One region of the Tistrella mobilis genome, then DNA from elsewhere that is predicted to be linked to it. Evidence: riboswitches for the same ligand, from Rfam matches in the RefSeq annotation. Region 1 holds a riboswitch; the other holds the start of a gene.
The links. Region 1 has a riboswitch for thiamine pyrophosphate ahead of P7L68_RS09495 (ABC transporter ATP-binding protein). Riboswitches for the same ligand answer to the same signal wherever they lie in the genome.
Positions count from the first base shown of each region.

Region 1 (8,419 bases):
CGACTGGCCCTATCTCTATGACGGCAACGCCGATTACGAGCGCCGCTATCTCGCCACCTATGCCGAGGCGGAAGGCAGCGTGATCGTGGCCGCGATCGAGGCGGCGACCGGCCGGGTGGTCGGCGCCGCCACCGGTCTGCCGATGCGCCACGAGCCCGAGACACTGACGGGCCCGATGCGGCAGGCGGGCTACGACATCGACCGGCTGTTCTATTTCGGCGAATCGGTGCTGCTTGCCCCCTGGCGCGGGACCGGCATCGGCGTCGGCTTCTTCAACGCCCGGGAAGCCCATGCCCGGGCGCTGGGCCCGATGACCCATGCCTGCTTCTGTGGCGTGGTCAGGCCCGACGACCATCCGCGCCGCCCCGACGGCTTCGTGCCGCTCGATGGTTTCTGGCGTCGCCGGGGCTATGAACCGGTGGCCGGCGCGGTTGGCGACATCTCGTGGCGCGATCTGGACGAGACGGCCGAGACACCCAAGCCCATGCAGTTCTGGGCCCGCGCGCTATGAGCGGCATCACCCCGCGCCCCGCCCGCGGCCGCAGCGCCCCGGCCCCCGGCCCTGACCGGATCACCGTCGCCGCGGCCGCCTGGCAGGTTGCCCGGCCGGAAAGCCCGGGGGCGCTGGAAGCGCGTCTCGACCAGTGGCTCGGCCAGGCTGTGGCCGGGGGCGCAGAGCTTGCGGTCTTCCCGGAATATGGCGGCATAGAGGCAGGCCCGCTCTCGCCCCGCTGGCGACCCGGCGACCTTGCCGCCGATATCGATGCCGCCTCGGATATGGCCGGCGCCTGGCTGGACCTGCACCGCAGGCTTGCCCGCCGCCACCGGATCCATCTTCTGACCGGCAGCCTGCCGGTGCGCGACCCGGCCCATGCCCTGCCGGTCAATCGCTGCTGGCTGGTCGCCCCCGACGGCAGCGCGGCGCATCAGGACAAGCGGATGATGACCCGGTTCGAACGGGAAAGCTGGGGGATCGGTCCGGGCGATGCCCGGAAGGTCTTCGACACCGCCCTCGGCACGATCGGCATCGCCATCTGCTATGATGCGGAATTCCCGCTGGAGGTGCGCGACATGGTCGCGGCCGGCGCCGAAATCGTGCTGGTGCCAAGCTGCACCGACAGCGCCGCCGGCTATCACCGCGTGCGGGTCGCAGCCGGAGCACGGGCGCTGGAAGGCCAGTGCTTCGTGATCCAGTCGCCGACCGTCGGCACGGCCGACTGGTCGGAAGCGGTGGATGTAAACCGGGGAGCGGCTGGCATCTTCGCGCCGCCGGATCGCGGCCTGCCCGATGACGGGGTGGTGGCACTGGGCGGGATGGACCAGCCGGGCTGGACCATCGCCACGCTCGATCTTGGCGCACTCAGGCGGGTGCGGGCCGACGGACAGGTGCTGCCGCTCCGCCACTGGGACGAGCAGGCATCCGCCGGCCGGGCATGATCTAGTCGGCTTCCGCCTCGATCCGCGCAACCACCGGACTTGCACGAAGCGCCTCGACCAGTTCGGCACTACAGGCCACCGGCACCATGCCGAAGGCGGTGGGTGGGCCGATCCAGACCAGATGATCGGCCAGGCCGAGACGTTCCGCCTCTGCCTGCAGGCCGCGGGCGCGGCGGGCGGTATCGGCGGCGGCGGCCGCGAGCCCTCGTCCGGTCGACGGGGTTTCCGTCGCCGCCAGGGTGATCAGATAGCGTCGGGTTCCGGCCGGCTTGGGCGGCGGCATGGGCAGGGTCCTCGGGATGGTCGCGGTCCTGAAACAGACGATGCGGCGCGACGGCGCCGTGGCAATGCGGCGCAGCGCCGCCGCCGCGGATCAGCATATGGCATCTTCCGCGCGCCGGGGTAAGAGCATGTCGGGGCATCAGGCGATTGAGGCGGGATTATGGACCTGAGGCGGGATTACGGCCGATTGTGGAACACTGCCCGGCTGTGCTCGAAAAGATGGCGGATGGCATGCAGCGCCGCCGCCCGGGCGGCGGCATCGGCCGTCGCCAGCGGCTCGGCCGCGGCCAGTTCGGCGGCCAGCGCCCTGGCTCCCAGATTGGCGGCGGAGCCTTTGAAGCCATGGGCCGCGCGCCGCCAGGGCTCGCCGCCGGTCCCGAGAGCCGCATCCAGCGCCGCCAGATAGTCCAACGCCCCCGCCTCGAACAGGCCGAAGACCTCGTCTTCGAGATCCCGGTCACCGAGGGTATAGGATCTGAGCTGGTCGAGGTCGAAGATCTCCACCGGCATCTCCTTCACCGGCATTCTTTCGGGGCGTGGCGATCAGTCTAGCGGGAATTCCGCATGCACCACCGTGTCGCCCGGCCGGATGCCGAGCAGCCGGGCGGTGCCGGCATTCAGTTCCAGCACCGCACGTGCGGCATGCTTGGAGCCGATGGGCGTGTCGGTCAGCGGCACGGTATCGGCCGCGATGTCGACCACCACACCCTCGGCGTCCAGAAACAGCATGTCGAGCGGCACATAGGTGTTGCGCATCCACATGGTCGGCTGGCTGCCTTCGGGGAAGACGAACAGCATGCCGCGATCGGCATCGAGATCGGAGCGGAACATCAGCCCCATGGATCGCGCCTCGTGCGATCGGGCGACCTCCACCCGGAACATGCGCGCCTTGCCGCCCTCGGCCGGACGGATCGCCAGCGGCTCCAGCGGCTGTTCCGGCAGGGCCTGAGCCTGGATCACCGCGCTCGGCCATGATCTCGCCGCCACCGCCGGCCACGCCCAGGCGCAGTTTGCGGCCAGCATCATGGTTGCGATCAGCAGACAGAGCAATGCCCGGTGGCCGGCACGGCACCGGTTCAGGACCTGGTCCAGCATACGCGTTCCTCGTCGGGGGCTCACGTGGCCGTTACCGTCGCCTGCCTGCCCGGAGATGTACAGGACATACACCCGGAAAGCGGTCGTCGCGTCGGCCGTCGCGGCTTGGTGCGGTCGGGGGACGTGGCGGAGCCTGCGCCGCGGCCGACCTCCGGACGGGGTCATCCGAACGGGAAGACGGCCGGGCTGCGTCTTCGGTCATACTCCGGCCCGGCGTCGCGCGCAACCGGAACGCTCGATACCCCCCAAAACACGCGCATGACGCAAGGTGCGCCATGGGATCTTGCACCCTGGATACCGCCGGTGCATAGTTCGGCCTTCACTTGGGGGGAGCCGCGGTGCGGCGGCTGAGAGGTTCCCGGTTCGGAACGACCCCTGAACCTGATCCGGTTCGCACCGGCGGAGGAACAAGTGCGCATGCCATGCCCGACGACATTCGTCCCCTCATCCATCCGTTGACCGCAGAGCCCGCGGTCCGGGTGCAGGCGCCTGCCCTGCATCTCGCCGATGTCACCATCCGCCCGGGCGGGCGGCTGGTGACCAACGGGCTCAGCCTCGATATCACCGCCGGCCGTATCACGGCGCTGCTCGGCGCCAGCGGTTCGGGCAAGACCACGCTGCTGCGCCTGATCGCGGGCCTCGATGTCGCGGGGCTGGAACGCGGCCGGGTCACGGCCTCCGACGGCCGGCCTCTCGATGGCCGGATCGCCTGGATGGCCCAGCAGGATCTGCTGATGCCCTGGGCGCGGGTCATCGACAATGTCACGCTGGGCGACCGGCTGCGTGGCCGGAGAGCCGATCGTGCCCGGGCGCTCGACCTGCTCGACCGGCTGGGCCTGGCCGGCACCGCCGCTCTTCGCCCCGCAGCTCTTTCGGGCGGCATGCGCCAGCGGGTGGCCCTGGCCCGCACGCTGATGGAAGACCGGCCGGTGGTGCTGATGGACGAACCCTTCGGCGCGCTCGATGCCGTCACCCGCCACGGGCTTCAGGATCTGGCCTGCCGCATGCTGCGCGGCCGCACCGTGCTGCTGGTCACCCATGATCCGCTGGAAGCGCTGCGCATGGGCGACGAGATCGTGGTGCTGACCGGCAACCCGGCCCGGCCGATGGCAGTCACGGCGCCGCCCGGACCGGTGCCGCGCCCGGTGGATGCCCCCGATCTGGGCGACCGGCTCGCCCGGTTGATGGCGGTGCTGGAGGTGCGGTCATGACCGGACAGGCTTCGGGCGCCTGGTGGCGCGGTCTGGTGGCGGTTGCGGGGCTGATCGCGATCTGGTGGGCGGCGGTGCTCGCCACGGACCTTCCGCCCTTCCTGCTGCCCGCTCCCGATCAGGTGGCGCAGGCGATCTGGACCAATCGGGCGCTGCTGGCCGATCACGCCGCGGTTACCGCACTGGAAATCGCGCTGGGGCTCGGGGCCGGTACCGCCATCGGCGTCACCTCGGCACTGGCGATCGCCGGCGCCCCCCGGCTCGGTCGCTGGATGATGCCGGTGATGGTGGGTGCCCAGGCCCTGCCGGTCTTCGCGCTTGCCCCGCTGCTGACCCTCTGGTTCGGCTATGGCTATGCGCCCAAGATCGTGATGGCCGCGCTGATCATCTTCTTTCCCGTCGCCGTCGCCTTTCTGGACGGGCTGAGGCGCACCGAGCCCGGCTGGCTCGACATGGCCCGGGTGATGGGCGCATCGCGCCGGCGCAGCCTGCTGCTCATCCGCCTGCCCGCCGCGCTGCCGGCCCTCGCCTCGGGGCTCCGGGTCGCGGCCGCGGTGGCGCCGATCGGGGCCGTGGTCGGCGAATGGGTCGGCTCTTCCGCCGGCCTCGGCTATCTGATGCTGCATGCCAACGGCCGGATGAAGACCGACCAGATGTTCGCGGCCCTCGCCGTGCTGGTCGTCCTGACCCTGGTTCTTTATCTCGTGGTCGACCGGGCGCTGCGCGCCGCCATGCCCTGGCAGGCGGATGCGCTCGACGGCGGCCAGCGAAGCTGACACCCCGCATCCATATCATCACTCCCGGAGGAGATGCCCCATGACGCAGCGTGTTCCCACGCGGCGCGGCATGCGCCGTGTGCTGGCCGCCACCCTGGTTGCCGCCACCACCCTGGCCGCCCCGGCCGTCCAGGCGGCCGAAAAGCTGACCCTGCTGCTCGACTGGTATGTGAACCCCGACCACGCCCCCCTGCTGGTCGCCCAGGAAAAGGGCTATTTCGCCGAGGAAGGGCTGGAGGTGGAGATGATCGCCCCGGCCGATCCGTCGGACCCGCCCAAGCTGGTCGCCGCCGGCCGGGCCGATCTTGCCATCACCTATCAGCCGCAGCTGATCGCCATGGTGCATGAAGGCCTGCCGCTGAAGCGGGTCTCCACCCTGGTCGCCACCCCGCTCAACAGCATCATCACGCTGGCCGACGGCCCGGTGAAGACGCTGGCCGACCTCAAGGGCCGCAGGATCGGCTATTCGGTCGCAGGTTTCGAGGACGCGCTGCTCGGCCGCATGCTGGCGAGTGCCGGGCTTACCATCGACGACGTCACCCTGATCAACGTCAACTTCGCCCTCGCCCCCTCGGTGATGTCGGGGCAGGTGGATGCGGTGATCGGTGCCTATCGCAATGTCGAACTGGTGCAGATGGCACTGGAAGGCCGCCCCGGTCGCGCTTTCCTGGTGGAAGAGCACGGCGTGCCGCCCTATGACGAGCTGGTCGTGGCCGCCCGCGCCGACAAGGCGGCCGATCCGCGCTTCGCCGCCTTCAACCGCGCCCTGGAAAAGGGCGTGCAATTCCTGATCAACCACCCCGATCAGTCCTGGGAGCTGTACATCAAGGGTCGGCCCGAGATTGCGGACGAAGGCAACCGGCAGTCGCTGGAGGCGACGCTGCCGCGCTTCGCCCACAGCCCCGCCGCACTCGACCATGGCCGCTGGCGCAATTTCGCCGCCTTCATGCACGAGGCGGGGTTGATCGACAGCCCGAAGCCGGTCGAAGCCTACGCCCAGGACTGGCGCTGACCGGGCCTGTCATCCGTCTGATCAAGCCTGAAACGCCCGCTTGCGACCATGTGCCGCAAGCGGGCGTCGTCTTTACCACGCCCCCCGCCGGTCTCATGCTATGCCAAGGACTTATCGGACTTAATTCGTCCGGATTTCCTTGACCCGTCCCGGGTTTCCTGGGAAAAACGCGGGCCAGGGAGGACGCTGTTCGACGGGACGGACACGCGCTCTGCATGCGCCATCTCCGCTTCGCGTCCGGCTGAACACAACTTTCGGCCGGTGGCGCGCCGGCGCCTCCTTGCCGTAAAGGAGACCAACCACTCAGGGGAGACTGCGGTGGCGCGAGCCTTCGGCCTGTTTCTGGCACTGCTCACGACCTGGCTGCTGATGTCGGGCATTTACAAGCCGCTGATCATCGGCTTCGGCGTGCTGTCCTGCGCCTTTTCGGTGTGGATCGCACACTGGCTCGGCATCCTGGACCGTGAAGGGGCGCCGCTCGGCATGCTGCCGCGTGCAATCCCCTACTGGTTCTGGCTGTCGGTCGAGATCATCAAATCGAACATCGACGTCTTCAAGCGGGTCTGGGGCCTGGCCCCGATCGATCCCGCCTGGAAGCGGGTGCCCACCAGCCAGACGACCGATCTGGGCCGGGTGATCTACGCCCAGTCGATCACCCTGACACCGGGCACGGTGTCGGTGGATTTCGAAGGCGGGATGATCGTCGCCCATGCCCTGCATTCCAGTGCGCTGGACGGCATGGACGAGGGTGAGATGGATCGCCGCTGCACCGCGCTGGAGGGCCGCGTCTGATGTTCATCGCCGCAACCGCCGCCCTTGTCGTCGCCCTGGTGCTGGGCCTCGCCCGCGCCGTTCTGGGCCCCACCCTCTTCGACCGGGTGCTCGCCGCCAACGCCATCGGCACCAAGATCGTGCTGCTGCTGTCGGTGATTGGCTTTCTGACCGAGCGTCCGCATTTCCTCGACCTGGCGCTGACCTATGCGCTGATCAACTTCATCGCCACCGTCGCGATCCTGAAGCTGTTGCGCCACCGCCACCTCCGCAGCCTGACCACCGAGGACGTGGCCGCCGACGAGATGGATGCCGCCGCGAAGCGCAAGGGAGGCCGCGCATGACACTGGTCATCGACCTGATCTCCTGGGCCCTGATCCTGGGCGGCGCGCTGTTCGTCATCACCGGTGCCGTGGGCCTGGTCCGGATGCCCGATTTCTACACCCGTCTGCATCCGGCCGGCATGATCGACACCTTCGGCGCCTGGCTGATGCTGGCCGGCATGTGTGTCCAGGCAGGATTCACCCTGGTCACGGCCAAGCTGATCATCATCGGCCTGTTCCTGTTCTTCACCTCGCCCACCGCCTCGCACATCGTCGCCAATGCGGCGCTGGTGTCGGGCGTGAAGCCGTCCGGCCGGCGTCTCGATACGCCCGAACCGTCGTCTGCCGGTGCCCATCGGGAGACGCGCCCGTGATCGTCATCGGACCCTGGTCGATCCTGACTGCCGATCTGCTGAACATGGCCCTGCTGCTGATGCTGGGGGGCATCGCGATCGCGATCGTGCGGACCCGCAGCCTGCTGACCGCGGTGCTGCTGCAGAGCGCCTACTCCCTGCTGATCGCCGCCCTCTGGATGGTGCTGGATGCCATGGACGTCGCCTTCACCGAGGCGGCGGTCGGGGCCGGCATCTCCACCGTTCTGTTCCTGGCCGCCCTGGTCCTGACCGGGCGCGAGGAAGATCGCGGCCACAAACCCGTGCTGCCGATGATCGCGGTGGTCGCCACCGGCGCCGCCCTGCTCTATGCCACGGCCGACATGCCGGCCTTCGGCGACCCCGAGGCCCCCGTCCAGACCCATACCGTGCCGCGCTATATCGAGGGCTCGGTCACCGAGCACGGCATTCCCAACATCGTGACCAACGTGCTGGCCAGCTATCGCGGCTACGACACCATGGGTGAGACGGTGGTCGTGTTCACGGCGGCCCTGGCGGTGACCATGATCCTGGGCGGCGGCGCCGCCACGCTCGGCCGCCGCCGTCGTCATGCCGAGCGCGACGATGCCGAGGAGACGGATCCCTCGGTCCAGGGACAGAACGAGGATGCGAGGGGAGGAAACCGCCCATGATGCGCGACCATTACCTGATCCTGCGCGTCGTCTCGAAGGTCCTGATCCCCTTCATCGTGATGTTCGGGCTCTACGTCCAGTTCCACGGCGAGTACGGCCCGGGCGGCGGATTTCAGGCCGGCGTGATCGTCGCCGCCGGCCTGATCCTCTACGCGCTGATCTTCGGCCTTACCGACCGGCAGCGCATCGGCATGCTTTCGGTCTGCCGCATCCTGGCCCCGCTGGGCGCCCTGTTCTTCGTCGGCACCGGCTTCGTGACCCTGTTCTTCGGGGGCAATTTCCTGGAGTACGCGGCCTTCGCGCCGAACGACCCGAAGCTCGGCCTGCTCATCGGCATCATCGTGGTGGAACTGGGCGTGGGCCTGGCCGTCGCAGCTTCGATGATCCTGATCTTCTTCACCTTCTCGGAACGGCGGAGCTGAGGTGGGCGTGTTCGAGCATTTCAACTACTGGATGGCCGTCTTCCTGATGATGGCCGGCTTCTACAC
Region 1 covers NZ_CP121017.1:811,347-819,765, reverse strand. The annotation lists gene P7L68_RS09520 (GNAT family N-acetyltransferase) at 1-511, shown strand, start outside; gene P7L68_RS09515 (carbon-nitrogen hydrolase family protein) at 508-1,437, shown strand; gene P7L68_RS09510 (hypothetical protein) at 1,439-1,720, opposite strand; gene P7L68_RS09505 (Hpt domain-containing protein) at 1,897-2,223, opposite strand; gene P7L68_RS09500 (DUF192 domain-containing protein) at 2,263-2,814, opposite strand; TPP riboswitch at 3,131-3,239, shown strand; gene P7L68_RS09495 (ABC transporter ATP-binding protein) at 3,237-4,025, shown strand; gene P7L68_RS09490 (ABC transporter permease) at 4,022-4,801, shown strand; gene P7L68_RS09485 (ABC transporter substrate-binding protein) at 4,842-5,813, shown strand; gene P7L68_RS09480 (Na+/H+ antiporter subunit E) at 6,132-6,605, shown strand; gene P7L68_RS09475 (monovalent cation/H+ antiporter complex subunit F) at 6,605-6,928, shown strand; gene mnhG (monovalent cation/H(+) antiporter subunit G) at 6,925-7,281, shown strand; gene P7L68_RS09465 (DUF4040 domain-containing protein) at 7,278-7,931, shown strand; gene P7L68_RS09460 (Na(+)/H(+) antiporter subunit B) at 7,928-8,353, shown strand; gene P7L68_RS09455 (cation:proton antiporter subunit C) at 8,361-8,419, shown strand, end outside.

Region 2 (7,398 bases), 1.2 Mb from region 1:
AGGACCTCCGAACCGGGCCGGCAGATGATCGCGATCACCGTCAGCGATGACGGCATCGGCATTCCGCCCGAGGCGATCGACCGGGTGTTCGAACCCTTCGAGCGGGGCGGCAACGTCGTCCGGCGAAGCATCGAGGGCACCGGTCTCGGGCTCGCAATCAGCCGGCGTCTGGCCGAGGCCATGGACGGCAGCGTGACGATCGAGCGTCAGCGTCGTGTCGGCACCGCGATCACGCTCAGGCTGCCGGTCGCCTGAGCCTGTTTCTCCATATGGCCCGCACCACATCCCCCTGCAGTTGAAACCATGCCACATGGATGCCAGGCCTGCCCGCGCACAGGCTCTTGATCTTTCATGCAAGCATCACAAATCACTGATACCATAAGATCGCGAGGCGGGCGTCCTCCACGCCCGCCCGGTTCAGGGGAGACGGAGCCTGTGGGCCTATCCGCGAGCACCTGTCCGGCGCTGGTATTGAACGCCGACTACCGACCACTCAGCTACTTTCCGCTGTCCCTGTGGTCGTGGCAGGACGCGATCAAGGCAGTATTCCTCGATCGCGTGAACATCCTTTCCGAATACGACTCCGTGGTGCACAGCCCACGCCTGGAGATGCGCTTGCCCAGCGTCATCTCGCTGCGCAGCTATGTGCCGGTGAACCGTCGCCCGGCCTTCACCCGTTTCAACGTCTTCCTGCGCGACCGTTTCCGCTGCCAGTATTGCGGCCGGCGTTTCGCCACGGAAGAGCTGACCTTCGACCATGTGGTCCCCCGCGCCCGAGGCGGCACCACGACCTGGCAGAATGTCGTCACCGCCTGCACGGCGTGCAACACCGCCAAGGGTGCCCGAACGCCCGAGCAGTGCGGTCTGACCCTCAGGTCGGTGCCCAAAGCCCCGGACCTGACCGAACTCCAGGAAGCCGGGCGCCACTTTCCGCCCGGCAATTTGCATCCAAGCTGGCGCGACTACCTGAACTTTGCCGGGCTCCCCGACATCCGCTCCGAGGAGGATGCGATGGATGGGGCACTTGCCGCACAGACCACCCTGCGCGCCATCCAGAGCGAGGCCCAGGGCCGCGCCTTCCCTCCCGACATGACCGAGGGAGAGTATTGGGGGGTCCAGCTGGAGGACGATTGATCGCCCGTTGCGTTCATGCCCGTGATCCGCGAGGATCAGCGCCCTGAAACTGGTGTCAAACGGGGTGAGGCATCATGAACGGGCATGAAGGCGGCACGGATGCCGGCATGGTCGGCGGGCTTGGGCTCTCGGCGCGGATGACCGCGATGCCCACCAACAAGATCGCCGACATCGCCGATCTGGCGCGCGAAGATCCGGCGGTGATCCGACTCTGGATCGGCGAGGGCGATCTGCCGACGCCGGATTTCATTCGCACGGCCGCCGAGCAGGCGATGCAGGCCGGCCAGACCCGCTACACCTATGCCCACGGCCTGCCCGCATTGCGGCAGGCTCTTGCCGACTATCACACCCGTCATTGGCGTGTGGCCGTCGATCCCGGGCGGTTCAGCGTCACCGCCGGCGGTGTCCAGGCGATGATGCAGGCCTTCCAGGCCATCCTGGAGCCAGGCGACGAAGTGATCGCCCCGGTGCCGACCTGGCCCAATCTGGCCGAAATCGTGCGCATCAATCACGGTCGGCTGGTACCGGTGCCCTTCCGGGTGAGTGATGGCCGCTTTTCGCTCGACCTCGATGACCTGCTGGCGGCGATCGGACCGCGGACCAGGGCGATCGCGATCAACTCCCCCTCCAACCCCACCGGCTGGATGATGCCGAAGGTACAGATGGCAGAGTTGGTGCGGATTGCCCGCGACCGGGGGCTCTGGATCCTGTCGGACGAGGTCTACGGCCTGTTCGTCGATGGCGGCCGCCCCGCCCCGTCCTTCCTTGAGGTCGCCGAACCGACCGACCGGCTGCTGATCACCAACACCTTCTCCAAGAACTGGTGCATGACCGGCTGGCGCGCCGGCTGGGTGATCTTCCCCGAGGGGATGTCCCGCATCTTCGAGAACCTCTCCCAGTACAACACCACCGGCGTCGCCACGTTCATCCAGCATGCCGCCATCGCAGCCCTGAACGAGGGCGACCCGGGGATAAGGGCACTGGTCACCCGCACCATGACTGCCCGGGACGTGCTGCTCGACGCCCTTGCCGCCATTCCCGAAGTGACCGTGGTGAAGCCGGATGGCGGCTTCTACCTGTTCTTCGGCGTGCGCGGCATGAACGACGCCTTCTCGACCGCCGTGCGCATCCTGCGAGAAGCCGGGGTCGGCCTTGCCCCCGGCTCCGCCTTCGGCCCCGGCGGCGATGGTTATCTGCGCCTGTGCTTCGCCATCGACCCGACGCTCGCCGCCGAGGCGGCCCGGAGGCTCGACGCCTTCTTTGCCGGCACCCGGGAGGGCTAACCCCGGCGACAGTCCCGGATGGCGTCGGCGATCCTCCGGGCCGCCGCCTCGGGGTCGGGCTGGCCGCAGATCGCCGAGACCACCGCCAGTCCCTCGGCGCCAGACGCCAGCACCGGCGCCACATGATCAGCCTTCAGCCCGCCGATCGCCACCGCCGGCACGGGCGACAGCGCCACCAGCCGGGCAAGGCCGTCGAAACCGGTCGGCGGCTCATGATCCGGCTTGGTCTGGGTCGCGAAGACGGGGCCCGCCCCCACATAGTCGACCACCGCCGGATCGACCGCCCGCACCACCGCCTCGGTCTCGACCGACAGGCCCAGGATCATCCGGGGCCCGATCCGGCGACGGGCCTCTGCCGCGGGCATGTCGCCCTGGCCGACATGCACTCCATGGGCACCGATCGCGACCGCAGCCTCGACGTCGTCATTCACGATCAGCGGTACGCCGGTGCCTTCCAGCACCGACATGAGCGCCCGGCCGGTCTCGATCAGCCCGGCCGTACCGGCTGTCTTGTCGCGCAGTTGAACGATCGTGGCCCCACCGGCAACGGCGGCGCGGGTGGTCTCCACCATCGACCGCACGCGGCAGAGATCGGGGTCGAGAACAAGATAGAGCGAGAGATCGAAACGCTTCATGCCGGCCGGATCCTTTCTCCCGCCTCGAGCGCCCGTGCTTCAAGACCATGCAGCGCATCCAGGAAGCGCATGGCGAAGGAGCCCGGGCCCTCTGCCCCCCGTTCCGCCGCCTCCCCTGCCGCCGCAAAGGTGGCGAGCGCTGCGACCGTCGCCTCGAACGGAGCATCGGCCGCCACCGCCGTGAAGGCGCCGACCAGACAGGTGAGCGAGCAGCCAAGCGCCGTCACCTTCGGCATCAGCGCCGACCCGCCCGAGATTCGGACCGCTTGTGCACCGTCGGTCACGAAATCGACCGGACCGGTCACCGCCACCACCGTTGCATGGCGTTGTGCCAGCCGCCGCGCGGCCTCTTCCGCCTGTTCCACCGGATCGCCTGCGTCGGCGCCCTGTCCGGCACTGGTGCCGCCATCGAGCGCGATGATCTCAGAGGCGTTGCCACGCACCACCGTCGGGCCGAGCGCCAGCAGCTCCGCCGCCACCCGCCGCCGGTAGCCGGTCGCGAAATGGGCGACGGGGTCCAGCACCCAGGGCCGTCCGGCCGCTGTCGCGCCCGCAATCGCCGCCTTCATGCCGCCGACCCAGCCGGGTGAGAGCGTACCGATATTGACGGTCAATGCGCCGGCGAGGCCTGCGAACTCACCCGCCTCTTCCTCGGCATGGACCATGGCCGGCGAGGCGCCGGCGGCGAGCAGCACATTGGCTGCCACGTTCATCGCGACGTAGTTGGTGATGCAATGTACCAGCGGAGCGCTCCGCTGCATGCGGGCGTGGAGTTCAGCGGCACCGGCGGTTCTTTGCGGGGTCATTCCGGTTCCTCCCTCTCGATCTTGATCGATCCGGCGCGGACCGGCAGAGAGAGGGAGAGGCTCAGAAACGCCGTCTCCCCTGCGCCGCAGGGGTTGCAGGAGCCGGCCATCCGCACCATCCCTCCGCCAGTATGAACTGGATCAGGTTCGTCGGGTCCCTGCGCTGCCTTGCGGCCCTGCAGAATCTCAGCCCCTTGTCGGGACACCCCTGGTGAGGTCTTCAGACTGCGCGCCGCCCGGGCACGGTGTCAACGTCGATCAGATCCGGGTCGACAGCCAGATCGCCATTCTGGAGCCCGCGCCGATCAGCGCCTTCATCGCCTTGTAGCCGGTCGCCTGTTCGGCGCCATGGGCGAGGCCCGTGTCTCGATGCTCCAGCTCTTCGGCCCGGAAACGTTCGATGGTATCGCGCAAAGGAGCCTCGTCGGGTCCCAGTGCCGCCGATTGGGCGCGGTAGTGGCGGTCGATCTCTTCCTCGACCGCAACCGTGCAGGCCATCGCCGCCCGCGGTCCCATGGCCGCGGTCACCGCCCCCAGTGCAAAACCCGCGGCATGCCAGACCGGCGACAGCAGGGTCGGCCGCACCCGGCGTTCCACCATCATCCGGTTGAAGGTCTCCAGATGGACCCGTTCCTGGTCGGCCATATGGCGGATGGTGGCGCCATGCGGACCCTTGCCCATCACCGCCAGCTGGCCGGCATAGATCCGGGCGGCACCGTATTCCCCCGCCTGATCGACCCGGATCATCCGTTCGACCAGGGTGCGGGCATCGGGATCGCCGGGCAGGACACGCGCGGCTGTGGGGCGGTCATTGCTGAGGCGGGGCTGGTCGGTCATCTGCAGGCGGTCTCCGGTCGGGGATCGTCCGGTGAGGGAGCGTCCGGTCGGCTTGTCAGCCATGCCTGAAGATACGCCGCGCGCCGCCCGCGGCAATACCCGCCAGCAGAACCGACAGCAGCGCATTCCATCCGGCCATGCTGATCCCCAGCAGCGACCAGGCGATATCGGTGCAGGCGGCACGTGGTGCGCCGGCGATGGCAGCCCGCAGGGACGCCAGGTCCTGGGCGCCGGCGGCCGTGCTCATCGAGCAGGCGGCGCTCGCCTCCACCCAGCCCTGCTCGACGCCAACATGATAAAGACCGATACCGCCGGTCATCAGCAGCAGCACCGTGATCAGCAGCAGCCCCCAGCCCTGCACCCGCCGCGAAGGCCCAAGCGCCGTCAGCGCGCCCGCAGCCACCGCCACGCCCAGATGCGGCCAACGCTGCTGCAGGCAGAGCACGCAGGGCTCCAGCCCGCCCAGGAACTGGAAGCTGAGGGCACCCCCCAGCAGGGCAAGGCTGGCCGCCCCCAGGAAAGGCAGCAGCGGATCGATCCCGCGGGCACGCAGGCGTGCCGCCATCAGATCGACGGGCTTGGTGAGCAGGGACATGGAGCGGGTTCTCTCCGGCATCTCGGACGGCGACACGGGCAGCCGGGCGGGCCATCCTGCGGCAAGGCCTGCGACCGTTCCGTGACGTGTGTCACGGCGGCTCGACGGATGCCGCGAGTGTGGCTAGGATCAACCGGACAAGCAAGTCGCACTCCGCACACTCCGGACAAGGGGTTCGTGCGGCCCCTGCGATGCCTCGTCTCGCCAGCGGAGATCCGTGCATCATGGCCCGCAGCACCCGGACCGCCGTGTCCGCCTGTCCCGTCACTGCCCCGGCCTTCATACAGAATATCTACCTGGGGTTGATGAGACTGGTGGAACTGCGACGATGGGCCGCCGCCACCATCGTCGCCGGCCTGCTCTCCGCCTCCGGCCAGGCAGCCGCCCAGGAAGAGGCGATGCGCTTCTTCCGCATCGGCACGGGATCGACCGGCGGTACCTATTTCCCGATCGGCGGCATCATCGCCAATGCGGTCAGCAATCCGCCCGGCTCCCGCCCCTGCGAGGATGGCGGCGCCTGCGGCATTCCGAACCTGGTCGCCGTGGCGGTCACCACCCGCGGGTCCGTCGACAATCTCAACCTGCTGAACGACGGCCAGGTCGACAGCGGCCTCTCGCAGGCCGACATCGCCGTGCTCGCCCAGACCGACCGTGGCGCCGAAATCGGTGCGCCCTCCATGCCGGATCTGCGGGCCATCGCCAGCCTCTATCCGGAAAGCCTGCATGTGGTGGCGCGGACGGGTGCCGGTATCACCGATCTGAAGGATCTCGTCGGCAAGCGGGTATCACTCGATCGAACCGGCTCCGGCACCCTGGTCGATGCCCGGCTGGTGCTGGCCGCAGCGGGCATTCCGCTCAACAGGATCAAGGTGGAGAACCTCGATCCCGAAGTGGCGGTCGATCATCTCCGCGACGGTTCGCTCGACGCCATGTTCTTCATGGGCGGCTATCCGGCCGTCTCAATCGGAGCCGCCATCCGCGACGGGGTCGCCAGCCTGGTGCCCCTCGCGCCCGAGCTGCGCAGCGCCCTGGTCGAGAAACACCCCTTCTTCGTCGAAGACGTGATCCCCCGCGATGCCTATGATCTGGCCGCTCCCGTGGGCACGGTCAGCGTCCGCGCACTCTGGGTCGTGCGCGAAGGTCTGGATGCAGAGCTGGTGTACGGCCTGACCCGTGCACTGTGGAGCACGCCGACCCGCGGCCTGCTGGATGCCGGCCATGCCAAAGGCCGGCTGATCCGGCCCGAAACTGCGACATTGGGCATCGGCATCCCGCTTCATCCCGGCGCCGAGCGTTTCTATGCCGAATGGCGGGCTGCCCGCGACAAGGCCGCAGCCGACGGCAAACCGGGAGAGGCCGGCACGGCCCCCGATGCCCCGGCCGGCAGCCCGCCTGAGGCAGCACCGCTCGACGATCTGGGAAGCGAACCCGCCGCCACGCCGGCAGCCCCGGCAATGCCCGACGCGCCGGTGCCTGAAGCCAAGCCCGGCACGCCCGCCAGCTGAGCCGCATCACGAGACGGTACCGGATGATGGTCCCCCGGGCTTGACGGCGGCGCCCCGGGCGCTGACCTTGTCGATTGGCGCGATTTTCCGCGCCCATCGATCGAGGAGCCCCGCACGTCCATGGCCGAGATCCCGAGCCTGTCGCGTGACCGCGACGCCGTCGCCCTGCCGCTGACCCTGGTAACCGAGCGCGATTTCGCCGCCTGGCGCGATGCTGCCGAGCCCCGGATCGCGGCTTGGCTTTCGGCCCAGGGCTTCAAGCCGCGGCCAGGCGCCCATGCGCTGCTGCCCGACGCCGAGGGCGGCATCGTCGGCGCCGTGATGGTGACCGCAGCGGAACCGGGCCCCTGGGCGATCGGCGACCTGTCGCAGAAACTGCCCGAGGGCCGCTGGCGGCTGGATCCGGAGCCGGCCGATCCCATGCTGGCAACACAGCTCGCAATGGGCTGGGCGCTGGGTGCCTATCGCTTCGACCGCTATCTCGGTCGCAGCGAGGATCGCCGCGCGCCGGCCACTCTGGTGGTGCCGGCCGCTGCCGATCAGACGCGGCTTGCCGCCCTGGTCCAGGCGATTTCCCATGGCCGCGACCTGATCAACACGCCG
Region 2 covers NZ_CP121017.1:4,519,249-4,526,646, forward strand. The annotation lists gene P7L68_RS25965 (sensor histidine kinase) at 1-255, shown strand, start outside; partial or broken gene P7L68_RS25970 (HNH endonuclease) at 352-969, shown strand; gene P7L68_RS25975 (pyridoxal phosphate-dependent aminotransferase) at 1,209-2,417, shown strand; gene thiE (thiamine phosphate synthase) at 2,414-3,052, opposite strand; gene thiM (hydroxyethylthiazole kinase) at 3,049-3,858, opposite strand; TPP riboswitch at 3,959-4,078, opposite strand; gene P7L68_RS25990 (demethoxyubiquinone hydroxylase family protein) at 4,117-4,695, opposite strand; gene P7L68_RS25995 (disulfide bond formation protein B) at 4,751-5,290, opposite strand; gene P7L68_RS26000 (TAXI family TRAP transporter solute-binding subunit) at 5,515-6,795, shown strand; gene P7L68_RS26005 (M17 family metallopeptidase) at 6,916-7,398, shown strand, end outside.
Region 2: linked by a shared signal. The riboswitch ahead of thiM (hydroxyethylthiazole kinase) and the one ahead of P7L68_RS09495 (ABC transporter ATP-binding protein) in region 1 are both predicted to bind thiamine pyrophosphate.